DNA from 2 places in the Vibrio mangrovi genome. Region 2 is predicted to be linked to the other one. Evidence: predicted binding sites of a transcription regulator. Region 2 holds the regulator's gene; the other holds the start of a gene.
What was found. Region 2 encodes CRP, which controls carbon source genes, mostly activating them, when cyclic AMP is high. Its sites were predicted from a motif close to TGTGANNNNNNTCACA; they were not measured.
Positions count from the first base shown of each region.

Region 1 (6,665 bases), 200 kb from region 2:
GGGTAACTTTAGTTTACCGATGGCGCAACAAGTGAAGTCGCTTGTCGGCGTCGAAGGCATTGAAGAAATGGTGGAGCAGGCTCGGATGAATGCAGTGCGAAATCAGATTTCGAATAGTGCTTTTTATCAGGCAAACCTTGAAGTCGCTCTGACTGAAAGCGAGTGGGCAAAGGAAAAATTTGATAAGATATTGTTGGATCCGGCCAGAGCCGGAGCCAAAGGAATTGTCGATTTGCTAGCTGATTTTGGTGCCCGACGGGTTGTTTATGTGTCATGTGACCCTGCAACTCTGGCAAGAGATAGCCAGCGTTTATTGCAACAGGGATATCGGCTGGAAAAACTGGGGATGCTTGATATGTTTCCTCATACCAGCCATCTGGAATCGATGGCTCTGTTTGTGAAAGAATGACGGTTCGATGAACTCCTTGAGTTCCATAGAGTCAAATTTGAATAGTCGGGCATAAATAAACGAAAAATAAAACTAGGACGAAATAGAGAATAATGGTTGCGGTAAGAAGCGCACATCTGAATCCGGACGAGCAATTTGAGCTCGATAAGTGGATTGCCGGTATCGTGCGTGACCCTAAAATTGCAGGCAGACTGAGACAAGTTTACCGGCAGATTGAAGATTTAGTGGAAGATCATCCTGCAGGGCCTCTGTTGTTATGGCGAGGTCGTGAAATGATCGAGATTCTGGTGACTTTGTCGATGGACCAGGAAACGCTAGTCGCTGCTTTATTGTTTCCTGTTGTTTCCGGCGGATTGCTCGATTATGAAATTTTGCAGGAACGTTATGGCAAAGAGATCATTAAACTGATCGATGGCGTTGAAGAGATGGCTGCGATCGGGCAACTGAACGTCACTGTACAGGGGAGTGAAGCCTCGACTCAGGTGGATAATGTCCGGCGGATGTTATTGGCGATGGTTGATGATTTTCGTTGCGTTGTGATTAAGCTGGCGGAACGAATTTGCAATCTGCGGGAAGTCAAAGATCAGCCGGATGAGATCCGTCGTCAGGCTGCAAAAGAGTGTGCCAATATTTATGCGCCACTGGCGAATCGTCTGGGTATTGGTCAGTTGAAATGGGAAATGGAAGATTATGCGTTTCGCTATCAACAGCCGGATACCTACAAACAGATCGCGAAGCAGTTGTCTGAGCGGCGGATTGTTCGTGAAAAATATATTCAGGACTTCGTCGAAGATCTGCGTGAAGAGATGCACCTGTCAAATATTCAGGCAGAAGTCAGCGGTCGGCCGAAACATATATACAGCATCTGGCGTAAGATGCAGAAAAAGAGTCTGGCATTTGACGAACTGTTTGATGTTCGTGCTGTGCGGATTATTGCGGAGAAACTACAGGATTGTTATGCAGCACTTGGGGTTGTCCATACCAAGTATAAACATTTACCCAGTGAGTTTGATGATTATGTCGCAAACCCGAAGCCAAACGGATATCAGTCTATCCATACGGTAATTCTTGGTCCGGAAGGAAAGACGATAGAGATTCAGATCCGCACCCGTCAGATGCACGAGGAATCGGAGCTGGGGGTTGCAGCCCACTGGAAATATAAAGAAGGGAGTACTGCCGGACATCGGGGATATGATGAGAAAATCACCTGGTTGCGTAAGCTGCTCGACTGGCAGGAAGAGATGTCAGATTCCGGAGAAATGCTGGATGAGCTGCGTAGTCAGGTTTTTGATGACCGGGTTTATGCCTTTACACCTAAAGGTGATGTGGTTGATTTGCCGATGGGAGCGACACCACTGGACTTCGCCTACCATATTCACTCCGAAGTCGGGCACCGTTGTATCGGGGCGAAAGTCGCCGGACGGATTGTACCGTTTACCCACAAGCTGACCATGGGCGATCAGGTTGAAATTATTACAGCAAAAGAACCGAATCCATCTCGGGACTGGCTGAATCCCGCGCTGGGATTTGTGCACTCCGGGCGGGCTCGGGCGAAGATTAATGCTTGGTTCAGGAAGCAGAGTCGGGAGAAAAATTTAGAAGCCGGCCGGGAAATTCTGGAAACAGAGTTGGCAAAAATCGGAGCGACGCTGAAAGATGCCAGCGAATATGCCCTGAAGCGGTTTAATGTCAATTCACCGGATGAGTTGTATGTCGGGATTGGAAGTGGTGATTTGCGGATTAATCAGATCGTTAATCACATCAATGCTCTGGTTAATAAACCGACAGCAGAAGAAGAAGATCAGCTTGTTCTGGAAAAACTACAGGAAAGCGAGCAGAAAACGGCTACACCGGCGCCGAGTAAAGATGCCGTTGTTGTTGAAGGAGTCGATAATCTGATGACGCACCTGGCTCGTTGTTGTCGACCGATTCCCGGAGATGAGATTAAAGGCTACATTACTCAGGGGCGGGGAATTTCGGTCCACCGGAGTGACTGTGAGCAGTTGGAAGAATTGAGTCATCATGCGCCGGAGCGGATCATTGATACCGTTTGGGGACGAGGGCTTCTGGGCTCTTATGTTCTGACCGTTCGGGTTGAAGCAATGGAGCGTGGTGGTTTACTGAAAGATATCACAACGCTGTTGGCAAATGAAAAGATCAAAGTGACCAGTATGAAGAGCCGGACCGACTATAAACGTCAGCTTGTTTATATGGATTTTGATTTGGAATTAGGCAGTGTAGAAGAGCTCACTCGTGTGTGTAAACGTATTGAGCAGACAAAAGATGTTTTATCAGTGAAGAGACTGGGATAGAGCAGTTTTTTCACTATCCCAACTTCAGAAAAGCGAGGTGTATTCCTCGCTTTCTTATTTGGATCATAGAGAGGATTTATGTCTCACCCCATTGAACAGTTAAAGCAAATCATGGCACAGCTCAGAGATCCTGAATCTGGTTGTCCATGGGATAAGAAGCAGACGTTTGAGAGTATTGTTCCCCATACTGTGGAAGAGACTTATGAAGTTGTCGATGCCATCTATGCTCAGGACTGGGAAAACCTTAAAGAGGAGTTGGGAGACTTTGTTTTTCAGGCGATTTTTTACAGTCAGTTGGCTCAGGAACAGTCATTGTTTGATTTCGATGATGTAATCCGTTGTGTGAATGAGAAACTGATTCGTCGCCATCCACATGTTTTTTCTGATCAGGTATTTCACGATGAAGCGGCTATTCATGCCAACTGGGATAAAATTAAATCAGAAGAAAAAGCAGAGGTCGGTCAGTCCTGTAATAGTATTCTTGACGGAGTTCCCCAGTCTCTGCCTGCATTGAGCCGGGCTTATAAGGTACAGGTAAAATGTGCCAAGCACGGATTTGACTGGGATACTCTGGAACCTGTCGTTGAGAAAGTTCGGGAAGAGTTGGATGAAGTGATTCAGGAAGTTCGTTGTCCGCAGCCTGATCCTGCTCTGATTGAAGATGAGCTGGGGGATCTGCTATTTGCTGTTGTGAATTTAACCCGTCACCTGAAACATCACCCGGAATCTGCGTTGACACGTGCCAACCAAAAATTTATCAGACGTTTTAAAGGTGTCGAAGCATTGGCCGCGGAAGGGGAGAAAACACTGGATGATTACACACTCGATGAATTGGATCATTTCTGGGAACAGGTAAAAATGCGGGAAAAAAGTAGCGGTTCAGATTGAACTCCGACCGCATATGAAAGTCCTTGTTATGTAGCTCAATCAGATTGAGCTACACTTGTGCTGATTGGATTTGATTTGAAGCAAAAAAGAAAAAGTGAGACTGTGATAAGTTTCACGTTGTGGCGGTAATGGGGTTCTGGTATATTTGCATCCCGTCCAGAACAAACTCATTTCCCTCATTCAACCAATTTCAGGTTAAACATGACGACAAAGTATATTTTTGTGACTGGCGGGGTTGTATCCTCTCTAGGTAAAGGCATTGCAGCAGCATCTCTTGCAGCGATTTTAGAAGCGCGTGGTCTGAAAGTGACCATCATGAAGCTTGATCCGTATATCAACGTGGATCCTGGCACCATGAGTCCGATTCAGCACGGTGAGGTTTTCGTCACAGAAGACGGAGCCGAAACCGATTTGGATTTGGGGCATTATGAGCGCTTTATTCGTACCAAGATGACCAAGCGGAACAATTTTACCGCAGGTCGCGTGTATGCCGATGTTTTGCGTAAAGAGCGTCGTGGTGACTATCTTGGTGCAACCATTCAGGTTATTCCACATATTACTAATTCCATTAAAGATCGCATTATTGCCGGTGCTGAAGGGCACGAGGTTGCTATCGTTGAAATCGGTGGCACCGTTGGTGATATTGAGTCTCTACCGTTTATGGAAGCGATTCGTCAGCTTGCTGTTGAGATCGGCCGTGAAAATGCAATGTTCATGCATTTAACACTGGTGCCTTATCTGGCTGCTGCCGGTGAAGTGAAAACCAAACCAACCCAGCATTCGGTGAAAGAGCTGCTTTCTATCGGTATCCAGCCTGATATTCTGGTCTGTCGTTCTGATCGTATGATTCCTGCCAATGAGCGGAAGAAAATTGCTCTGTTCTGTAACGTTGCAGAAAAAGCAGTGATTTCAATGAAAGATGTCGATTCGATTTATAAGATTCCTCAACTGATTAAGTCTCAGGGACTGGATGATTTGGTTTGTTCCCGCTTTGGTATTCAGGCTCCGGAAGCCGATCTGTCCGAATGGGAACAGGTTATTTATGAAGAAGCGAATCCGACCAGCGAAGTTGTGATCGGGATGGTTGGGAAATATACCGAGCTGCCTGATGCTTATAAATCAGTTAATGAAGCTTTAAAACACGCCGGTCTGAAAAATCGCTTGAGTGTTCAGATTAAGTACGTTGACTCTCAGGATCTGGAAACCAAAGGTGTCGAGATGCTCAATGGACTGGACGCAATTCTGGTTCCGGGTGGCTTTGGCGACCGTGGCGTTGAAGGAAAAATCCTGGCTGCTCAGTATGCGCGTGAAAATAAAATTCCTTATCTGGGAATCTGTCTGGGAATGCAGGTTGCACTCATCGAATATGCTCGTCACGTAGCAGGGATGGAAGGTGCCCATTCGACAGAATTTAATCAATCAACTCAATATCCGGTTGTTGGCCTGATTACTGAGTGGGTTGATACTGATGGTAACGTTGAAGAGCGTTCCGAAAAATCAGATCTGGGTGGCACGATGCGTTTAGGCGCACAATTGTGCCATCTTGAAGAAGGGAGTAAAGCTTATGAGTTGTATGGCAGTAAGACAATTTATGAGCGCCATCGTCACCGTTATGAAGTAAATAATGTGCTTCGTCCTCAGATTGAGGCGGCGGGATTGAAAGTTTCTGGTTTATCTGCGGATAAGAAACTGGTTGAGATTATTGAGAACCCGGATCATCCATGGTTTGTCGCATCTCAGTTCCATCCTGAATTTACTTCAACACCTCGTGATGGACACCCTCTGTTTACCGGGTTTGTGAAAGCCGCTGGTGAGTACCAGCGTCAAACTATCGAGAAGTAAAAGGACACGGGTAACTGTAAGGAATACGGTTACTCCATAGTTTTGACATTTAAATTCAAAGAGAGGAAACATTAATGTCTAAGATCGTTAAAATTCTAGGTCGTGAAATCATCGACTCTCGCGGAAACCCAACTGTAGAAGCTGAAGTTCACCTAGAAGGCGGTTTCGTAGGTATGGCTGCTGCGCCATCTGGTGCATCTACCGGTTCTCGTGAAGCACTTGAGCTTCGTGATGGCGACAAGTCTCGTTTCCTGGGTAAAGGGGTTCTGAAAGCGGTTGAAGCTGTAAATGGCCCGATTGCTGAAGCGCTGATTGGTAAAGATGCAAAAGATCAGGCTGCTATCGACCAGGTTATGATTGATCTGGATGGTACTGATAACAAATCTAAGTTCGGTGCAAACGCGATTCTGGCTGTGTCTCTGGCAAACGCAAAAGCAGCAGCTGCTGCGAAAGGTATGCCTCTGTATGAGCACATCGCAGAATTGAACGGTACTCCTGGCGTATTCTCAATGCCTCTGCCAATGATGAACATCATCAATGGTGGTGAACACGCTGACAACAACGTTGATATTCAAGAGTTTATGATTCAGCCTGTTGGTGCCAGCACTCTGAAAGAAGCACTGCGCATCGGTGCTGAAGTATTCCATAACCTGGCAAAAGTTCTGAAATCAAAAGGTTTGAATACTGCTGTTGGTGATGAAGGTGGTTTCGCTCCTAACCTTGAATCTAACGCTGCTGCACTTGCTGCGATTAAAGAAGCAGTTGAAGCTGCTGGCTATGTGTTAGGTAAAGACGTAACACTGGCTATGGACTGTGCTTCTTCTGAGTTCTACGAGAACGGCGTATACAACATGAAGGGTGAAGGTAAAACTTTCTCTTCTGAAGAGTTCTCTGATTACCTGGCTGAGCTGACCAATCAATATCCAATCGTTTCTATTGAAGATGGTTGCGATGAGTCTGACTGGGATGGTTTTGCATACCAGACTAAAATCCTGGGCGACAAAATCCAGCTTGTTGGTGACGACCTGTTTGTAACAAACACCAAGATCCTTGCTGAAGGTATCGAGAAAGGTGTTGCTAACTCTATCCTGATCAAATTCAACCAGATCGGTTCTCTGACTGAAACTCTGGCTGCGATCAAAATGGCTAAAGATGCAGGTTACACTGCAGTTATCTCTCACCGTAGTGGTGAAACTGAAGATGCAACTATTGCT
Region 1 is NZ_AP024883.1:3,052,359-3,059,023, reverse strand. It holds gene rlmD (23S rRNA (uracil(1939)-C(5))-methyltransferase RlmD) at 1-409, shown strand, start outside; gene relA (GTP diphosphokinase) at 502-2,721, shown strand; gene mazG (nucleoside triphosphate pyrophosphohydrolase) at 2,800-3,609, shown strand; gene OCU74_RS13465 (CTP synthase) at 3,811-5,451, shown strand; gene eno (phosphopyruvate hydratase) at 5,526-6,665, shown strand, end outside.
Region 1: OCU74_RS13465 (CTP synthase) is a predicted target of CRP. The motif match lies at 3,711-3,726, and genes of this name have one in related genera.

Region 2 (6,665 bases):
TCAGGCCATTGCTCAGGCGTTCGGTGCGAATGTTGTCCGGGCAAGACAGGTAATGCATGGCAAGACTTCTCCGGTTCGCCATACTCATCAGGGGTTATTTCACGGGCTGAACGACCCGCTGACCGTTACCCGCTATCATTCTCTGGTTGTTGAAAAGCAGAGCTTACCGGATTGCTTTGAAGTCACGGCCTGGACAGAAACCTCAGATGGCGGTATCGATGAGATCATGGGCTATCAGCATCGTACGCTGCCTATTGATGCCGTTCAGTTCCATCCCGAATCGATCAAAACAGAGCAGGGACATGAACTGCTGGCTAATTTTTTGCGCCGCTCGTAGCCTGTCGCTAAACACCTTTCCCGAAAAATTATCTAAAATGCAATAAAAATCATTTTTATTGCATAAATAGTCATATAGAATCAATAATGCAGAATGTTCTGAACAGTGTCATTGACGATGGTGTCGGTTACTGACACCGGTCGAACGGTATATTAAGAGCATCCGTAAACTGTCAGAATGAACCGATCATCTATAATGGTGGATACTGGTATTTGTCGGTTGTAAGCTCGTGAACGAAAAGGGGAATGCGTCAATGGCTATAGAAAGTAAAGTCGATCGGGCACAGTTCGATGAGGTCATGGTACCTTGTTACAGTCCGATGGAAGTGATTCCGGTACGGGGAAAAGGTTCCCGGCTGTGGGATCAGGCAGAGAAAGAATATATCGATTTTGCCGGAGGCATCGCAGTCAGTTGCCTGGGACATTGCCATCCGGCAATGGTTCAGGCTCTGACAGAGCAGGCTCAGAAAGTCTGGCATCTGAGTAATGTGATGACCAATGAACCAGCCTTGCGTCTGGCAAAGAAATTAACGGAACTGAGTTTTGCAGAAAAAGTCTTTTTCGCCAACTCCGGGGCTGAGGCTAACGAGGCTGCACTGAAGCTGGCCCGTCGTTGGGCCGCAGATAATTATGGCCCGGAAAAATCTGAAATTATTGCATTTGAACAGGGATTCCATGGGCGGACGTTTTTTACCGTGACCGTTGGAGGACAGTCGTCCTACTCCGATGGCTTCGGACCGAAGCCGTCAGATGTTGTGCATCTTCCTTATAACGATCTGGGAGCATTCAAAGCTCAGATTTCAGAGCGGACCTGTGCGGTAATGATGGAGCCGTTACAGGGAGAAGGCGGTATCATTTCTCCGACACCTGAATTCATTCAGGCGGTCAGAGAGTTGTGTGATGAGCACAATGCGTTACTTATCTTTGATGAAGTCCAGACCGGTAATGGTCGCACCGGTGACTTTTATGCTTATCAGGGAACGGGAGTGACTCCGGATATACTAAGTACCGCGAAATCTTTGGGTGGCGGTTTCCCGATTGGGGCGATGTTAACCACCACGGAAATTGCATCTCACTTTAAGGTTGGTGTCCATGGCTCAACCTATGGCGGGAATCCTCTGGCCTGTGCTGTGGCAGAAGCTGTCGTTGATATCACATCTCAGCCTCAGGTGCTTCAGGGGGTAAAAGAGAAAGAGCAGTTGTTCCGTGATGGATTGCAACAGATCAATGCTAAATATCCGATATTCAGCGAAATTCGTGGTAAAGGCCTGCTACTGGGCGCCGTACTGACTGAAGCCTGGCAAGGACGATCCCGGGAAATATTGCAGGCGGCAGGAAAAGAGGGCGTGCTGGTCTTGGTTGCCGGAGCGAATGTTGTCCGCTTCACACCTTCGCTGATTATTGATGATACAGATATCCATGAAGGTTTGCAGAGACTGGAAAAAGCTATTGCATCATTAACTTAGTGACATTTTAGCTCAGGATCTGGGCGATCCTGAGCTATGCTTATAGTCAGACTGCGTTCATTTCGGATGCAGATTTTCAGGGAGAGACATCCATGCTTGTGGTTCGTCCCATTGCAATGGCTGACTATAATGCACTCTATCATTGTGCAATAGAATCAGGTTATGGATTTACATCACTGCCCGTGAATGAGGCATTACTGTCTCATCGTATTGAACATTCTGAAGCGAGTTTCGCTAAAACCGGTATTCAGGCTCCGACAGATGAAAGTTATCTGATGGTCGGCGTGGATACAGAAAGTGGCCGGATTGCCGGTACAACCGCTATCGAAGCTTATGTTGGCTGGGATGCGCCTTCTTATTCTTATCATATCAGTACGATTCTTCATTCTTCCCGTCGTCTGGGAGTCAACAAGATTGTGAAGTTACTGACGCTTGGCAATAACTATACCGGGTGTTCAGAGCTGTGCACACTGTTTCTTTTGCCTGAGTTTCGTGTCGGACTCAACGGACGTCTGATGTCAAAATGCCGTTTTCTGATGCTGGCTGAGCACCGGGAGCGTTTTGCCCAGACCATTATTGCTGAAATGCGTGGTGTTTCTGACGAACAGGGAAACTCTCCTTTCTGGAAGTGGCTTCAGGAACACTTTTTTTCTATCGATTTTTCTCTGGCAGATTATTTAACCGGTTCGGGACATAAAGGGTTTATTGCGGAACTGATGCCTAAGCTGCCGATTTATATTAATTTACTGACTCCAGAAGCACAGGCTGTTATCGGACAGGTCCATGAAAAAACGAAACCGGCTTTAAAATTATTGGAAGAAGAAGGTTTTACCTGCCGGAATTATGTCGATATTTTTGATGCCGGTCCGACAGTTGAGTGTGATTTACGGCATATTGAGTCGGTGAGGCATTCGGTCTCTGCAACCGTCAAAGTTGCAGCACATAAGGGCCGCCAAAAAATAATGCTTAGTAATACCTCATTTGAATTTTTCCGGGCAACAATTGCTGAGGTTGATTTTCGCCTGGAATCTGAGACTGTGATCGTCACGCCTGAAGTTGCCCGGGCTTTGTTGATCCAGTCTGGTGATCGGGTCCGTTTTCTGCTGATCTCCTGAAATATTCAGAGATGGCAGACGGTGCCCGGTGAAGCCCGTCATTGTTGATAGAGAAGGAGGCGCTTATGACGCCGGACTCACTGTTTACTGCATTATGGCAAGATTATACAACCAGACTTTGCCCGTCAGCATGGCGGGTTCATGAACTACTTCAGGAGAATGAGCCGCTGATCAATGACCATATTGCATTGCGTACCTTTAATCTGCCACAGGTTGGTCTTGAAATTGTCGCTCAGCCATTTCTTCGTCTGGGATACATAGCCAAAGGACATTACCAGTTTGAACAGAAGATGCTGCGAGCACAGCATTTTGAGCATCCTAATCCTAAATTACCCAAAGTTTTTATCAGTGAACTGGAAGTAAACCGTTGCTCTGAAGCATTGCAGAAGATTGTCCGAAGTCTGGTGTCTCATGTGAAGCCTGATATGGTTACGGACGTCGATTTTCTTTATGGCGGACGTTTATGGCCCATTTCACTGGAACAGTATTATCTGCTGGCAGAAGAAAGTGAGTATGCTGCCTGGGTTGCTGCGCACGGATACGGAGCCAATCATTTCACTGTCAGTGTGAATCAACTGTCTCGATTCAATCAGGTGGCTGAAGTGAATGCTTACCTGCATCAGCATGGTTTTGTCATAAACGCAGCCGGGGGTGAAGTGAAGGGATCGCCGGAACTTTTTCTGGAGCAGTCATCCACGATGGCAGATCGGGTTGTCGTTGAATTTGATGAAGCGGAACTGTTGGTTCCCGGTGGGTTCTATGAATTTGCCAAACGTTATCCGATGGCAAATGGGATGTTGTATCCCGGATTCGTTGAAGCATCAGCCGACAAAATCTTTGAAAGTACACATCATCAGCGGTGAATCATATTGAAGGGATATCAGTAATAAAAAAGCCATCCGAGGATGGCTTTCTACTTATTGGATCAGGGAAGAAATTATCGTGTACCGTATACCACGATTGTTTTTCCGTGGGCTGAAATAAGGTTTTGCTCTTCGAGCATCTTCAAAATGCGGCCAACGGTTTCACGGGAGCAGCCAACGATTTGACCGATCTCCTGACGGGTAATCTTAATCTGCATTCCATCCGGGTGCGTCATTGCATCAGGTTGTTTTGCCAGATTCAGTAATGTCTGTGCAATACGTCCAGTAACATCCAGGAAGGCCAAATCGCCAACTTTCTGGCTGGTTACCTGAAGGCGGCTTGCCATTTGTCCTGCCAGACGCATCAGAATATCCGGGTTTACCTGAATCAACTGACGGAATTTCTTGAAGGAAATTTCTGCAACTTCACAGGGAGATTTTGCTCTGACCCAGGCTGTTCGTTCCTGACCTTCTTCGAATAAACCAAGTTCACCGATAAAGTCACCCTGATTGAGGTAAGAAAGGATCATCTCTTTTCCTTCTTCATCCTTTATCAGAACAGCAACGGAACCCTTCACGATGTAATAAAGCGTTTCCGCTTTTTCGCCTGCATGAATCAGCGTACTTTTCGACGGGTATTTATGAATGTGACAATGTGAAAGAAACCACTCTAATGTTGGATCGGTTTGAGGTTTACCTAGAACCATAATATCTCTCTTCCTCTGCAGGGTATGCTTGCTGCTTTCCATGTTTTAGCGAAGCTCGAACTGAATACTTAGCATAAAAGCACTTGAGAAAGCCTGCAAGTTGTCTTCTGTTTCGGTTTCAAATAGTATCCTTTTTCTTACACAATTTCTTGACTTTAATCGTGTCATGACCGTGATTTTGTACGCAAAAATGTGCTCATTGTCACGGTATAGGAACTAAAAGCACCAAATTCTGTCCCATTGAATCGTTTGTTAACCAATTTTCCCTGTTTCAATCAACTGCTGAAGGATTGGACGAACGATCAATTCCATTGCAAAACTCATTTTTCCTCCCGGTACGACAATGGTGTTATGTCGTGACATAAACGAACCGTCAATCATCGCCAAAAGATAAGGGAAATCGACCTTTTTAATCCCACGCAGACGAATGACGACAAAACTTTCATCCAGGCTCGGAATCCCCTTGGCGCTCAGAGGATTCGAGGTATCAACCGTCGGAACCCGCTGAAAGTTGATATGTGTCCGGGAAAATTGAGGAGTAATATAATTCAGGTAGTCATCCATTGAACGGACAATCGAATCCATCACCGCTTCTCTGGAGTGTCCCCGATCCCGGGTATCCCGGACATATTTCTGAATCCATTCCAGATTGACAATCGGTACCATGCCTATCAGAAAATCAACATGCTGAGGGACATTTGTCTCTCCATCAACAACACCGCCATGTAACCCTTCATAAAAGAGGACATTGGTATCGTTGGGCAGATCCTGCCAGGGAGTAAATGTTCCCGGCATCTGATTATAAGGAACTGCTTCATCAAATGTATGCAGATAACGGCGAATTTTTCCTGTCCCGGAACGACCATATTCCCGGAAAAACTCTTCCAGTGCAGGAAAGTCATTTGCCTGAGGGCCGAAATAACTGATATGGCGGCCCTGCTCCCTGGCCTTACGAATTTCTACGTCCATTTCCGGCCGGGTAAAGCGGTGAAAACTGTCACCTTCAACCCAGGCTGGCTTGATTCGCATCATGTTAAACATTTTGCGGAAGGCTTCGGAGGTTGTCGTTGTACCGGCTCCGGAAGAACCGGTTACGGCGATAATCGGATGTTTTGCTGACATGACATACCTTGTCTTATCATTCACTCAATCAACCGATTTCCCGGTTTTTTCTCCGGGAAATCTGATTCACTATATCATGGAAATCGGTGCTGTCACCGGACAATTGATGAATTAACGATATCTGTTTAGTTGAATATCAACGGATTCATGAAGTTCTGAATAAACGATGACTGCTTCACCGGTCTGAATTTGCTGTTTGACCTGGGCAACCTTGTCCTCAAGAGACACTTCCTGCTCGCCGTAATCGGTCCCTTCCCGGAGAATAAACTCCCGGATCAGGTTATCGAGTGTGTCCGGATCGATCGTTTGCCAGGGAACAATCATAGTGATGACTCTCTATTTTTTACTCAGGTATATCTGACTATTATACTCAAATGAACTCAATATGCATATTTGCGGATTTTTGATAACTTTTCATAATAATCATCGCTTTTCCCGATAATATCGTTTTTCCCGATAATATTGCGGCAGCATTTCTTCCAGCCAGAAACGGGGTCTGAGGATGCTGCCACTCAAAAAGCCGACATGCCCGCCATGTTCCAGAAGCTGATAGTGTATTGTTTTCGGAAGTGGAGTGTTAGGAATGACTGCGTCTGTCATAAACGGATCGTCTTTCGCGTGTAAAATCAGGGTTGGCAGGCGAATCCGGTCCAGTTTAGAAATTGCCGAACATTGCTGATAATAGTCCTGAGCATCGGAAAAACCGTGTAAGGGAGCAGTAATCAGATCATCGAATTCCTGTAATGTTTTCAACTGGTGGATCAGTGGTTGAGTGATCGGAATGGCCTGCTGAAGTGTATCTAACTTGCGGTAGGCATTTTTCTTGAGTGAGCTGAGCAGATAAGTCTGGTAAAGACGGGAAAATCCCTGATTGATTCTGCTTGAACATGCGCCCAGATCGAAAGGAGCGGAAATAATGGTCGCGCTATTGAGCAATGGTTCATCGGCAAACTCGGCCAGATAATTCGCCAGCATGTTACCACCGAGAGAAATGCCGGCAGCCATTTTGTAATTACCGGGGAAACGCAGGCTGACTTGCTCCAGAAAATAGCGGGG
Region 2 is NZ_AP024883.1:3,248,171-3,254,835, reverse strand. It holds gene OCU74_RS14520 (aminodeoxychorismate/anthranilate synthase component II) at 1-337, shown strand, start outside; gene OCU74_RS14515 (aspartate aminotransferase family protein) at 591-1,802, shown strand; gene astA (arginine N-succinyltransferase) at 1,895-2,917, shown strand; gene OCU74_RS14505 (DUF1338 domain-containing protein) at 2,983-3,780, shown strand; gene crp (cAMP-activated global transcriptional regulator CRP) at 3,855-4,487, opposite strand; gene OCU74_RS14495 (phosphoribulokinase) at 4,740-5,609, opposite strand; gene OCU74_RS14490 (YheU family protein) at 5,721-5,933, opposite strand; gene OCU74_RS14485 (hydrolase) at 6,033-6,665, opposite strand, start outside.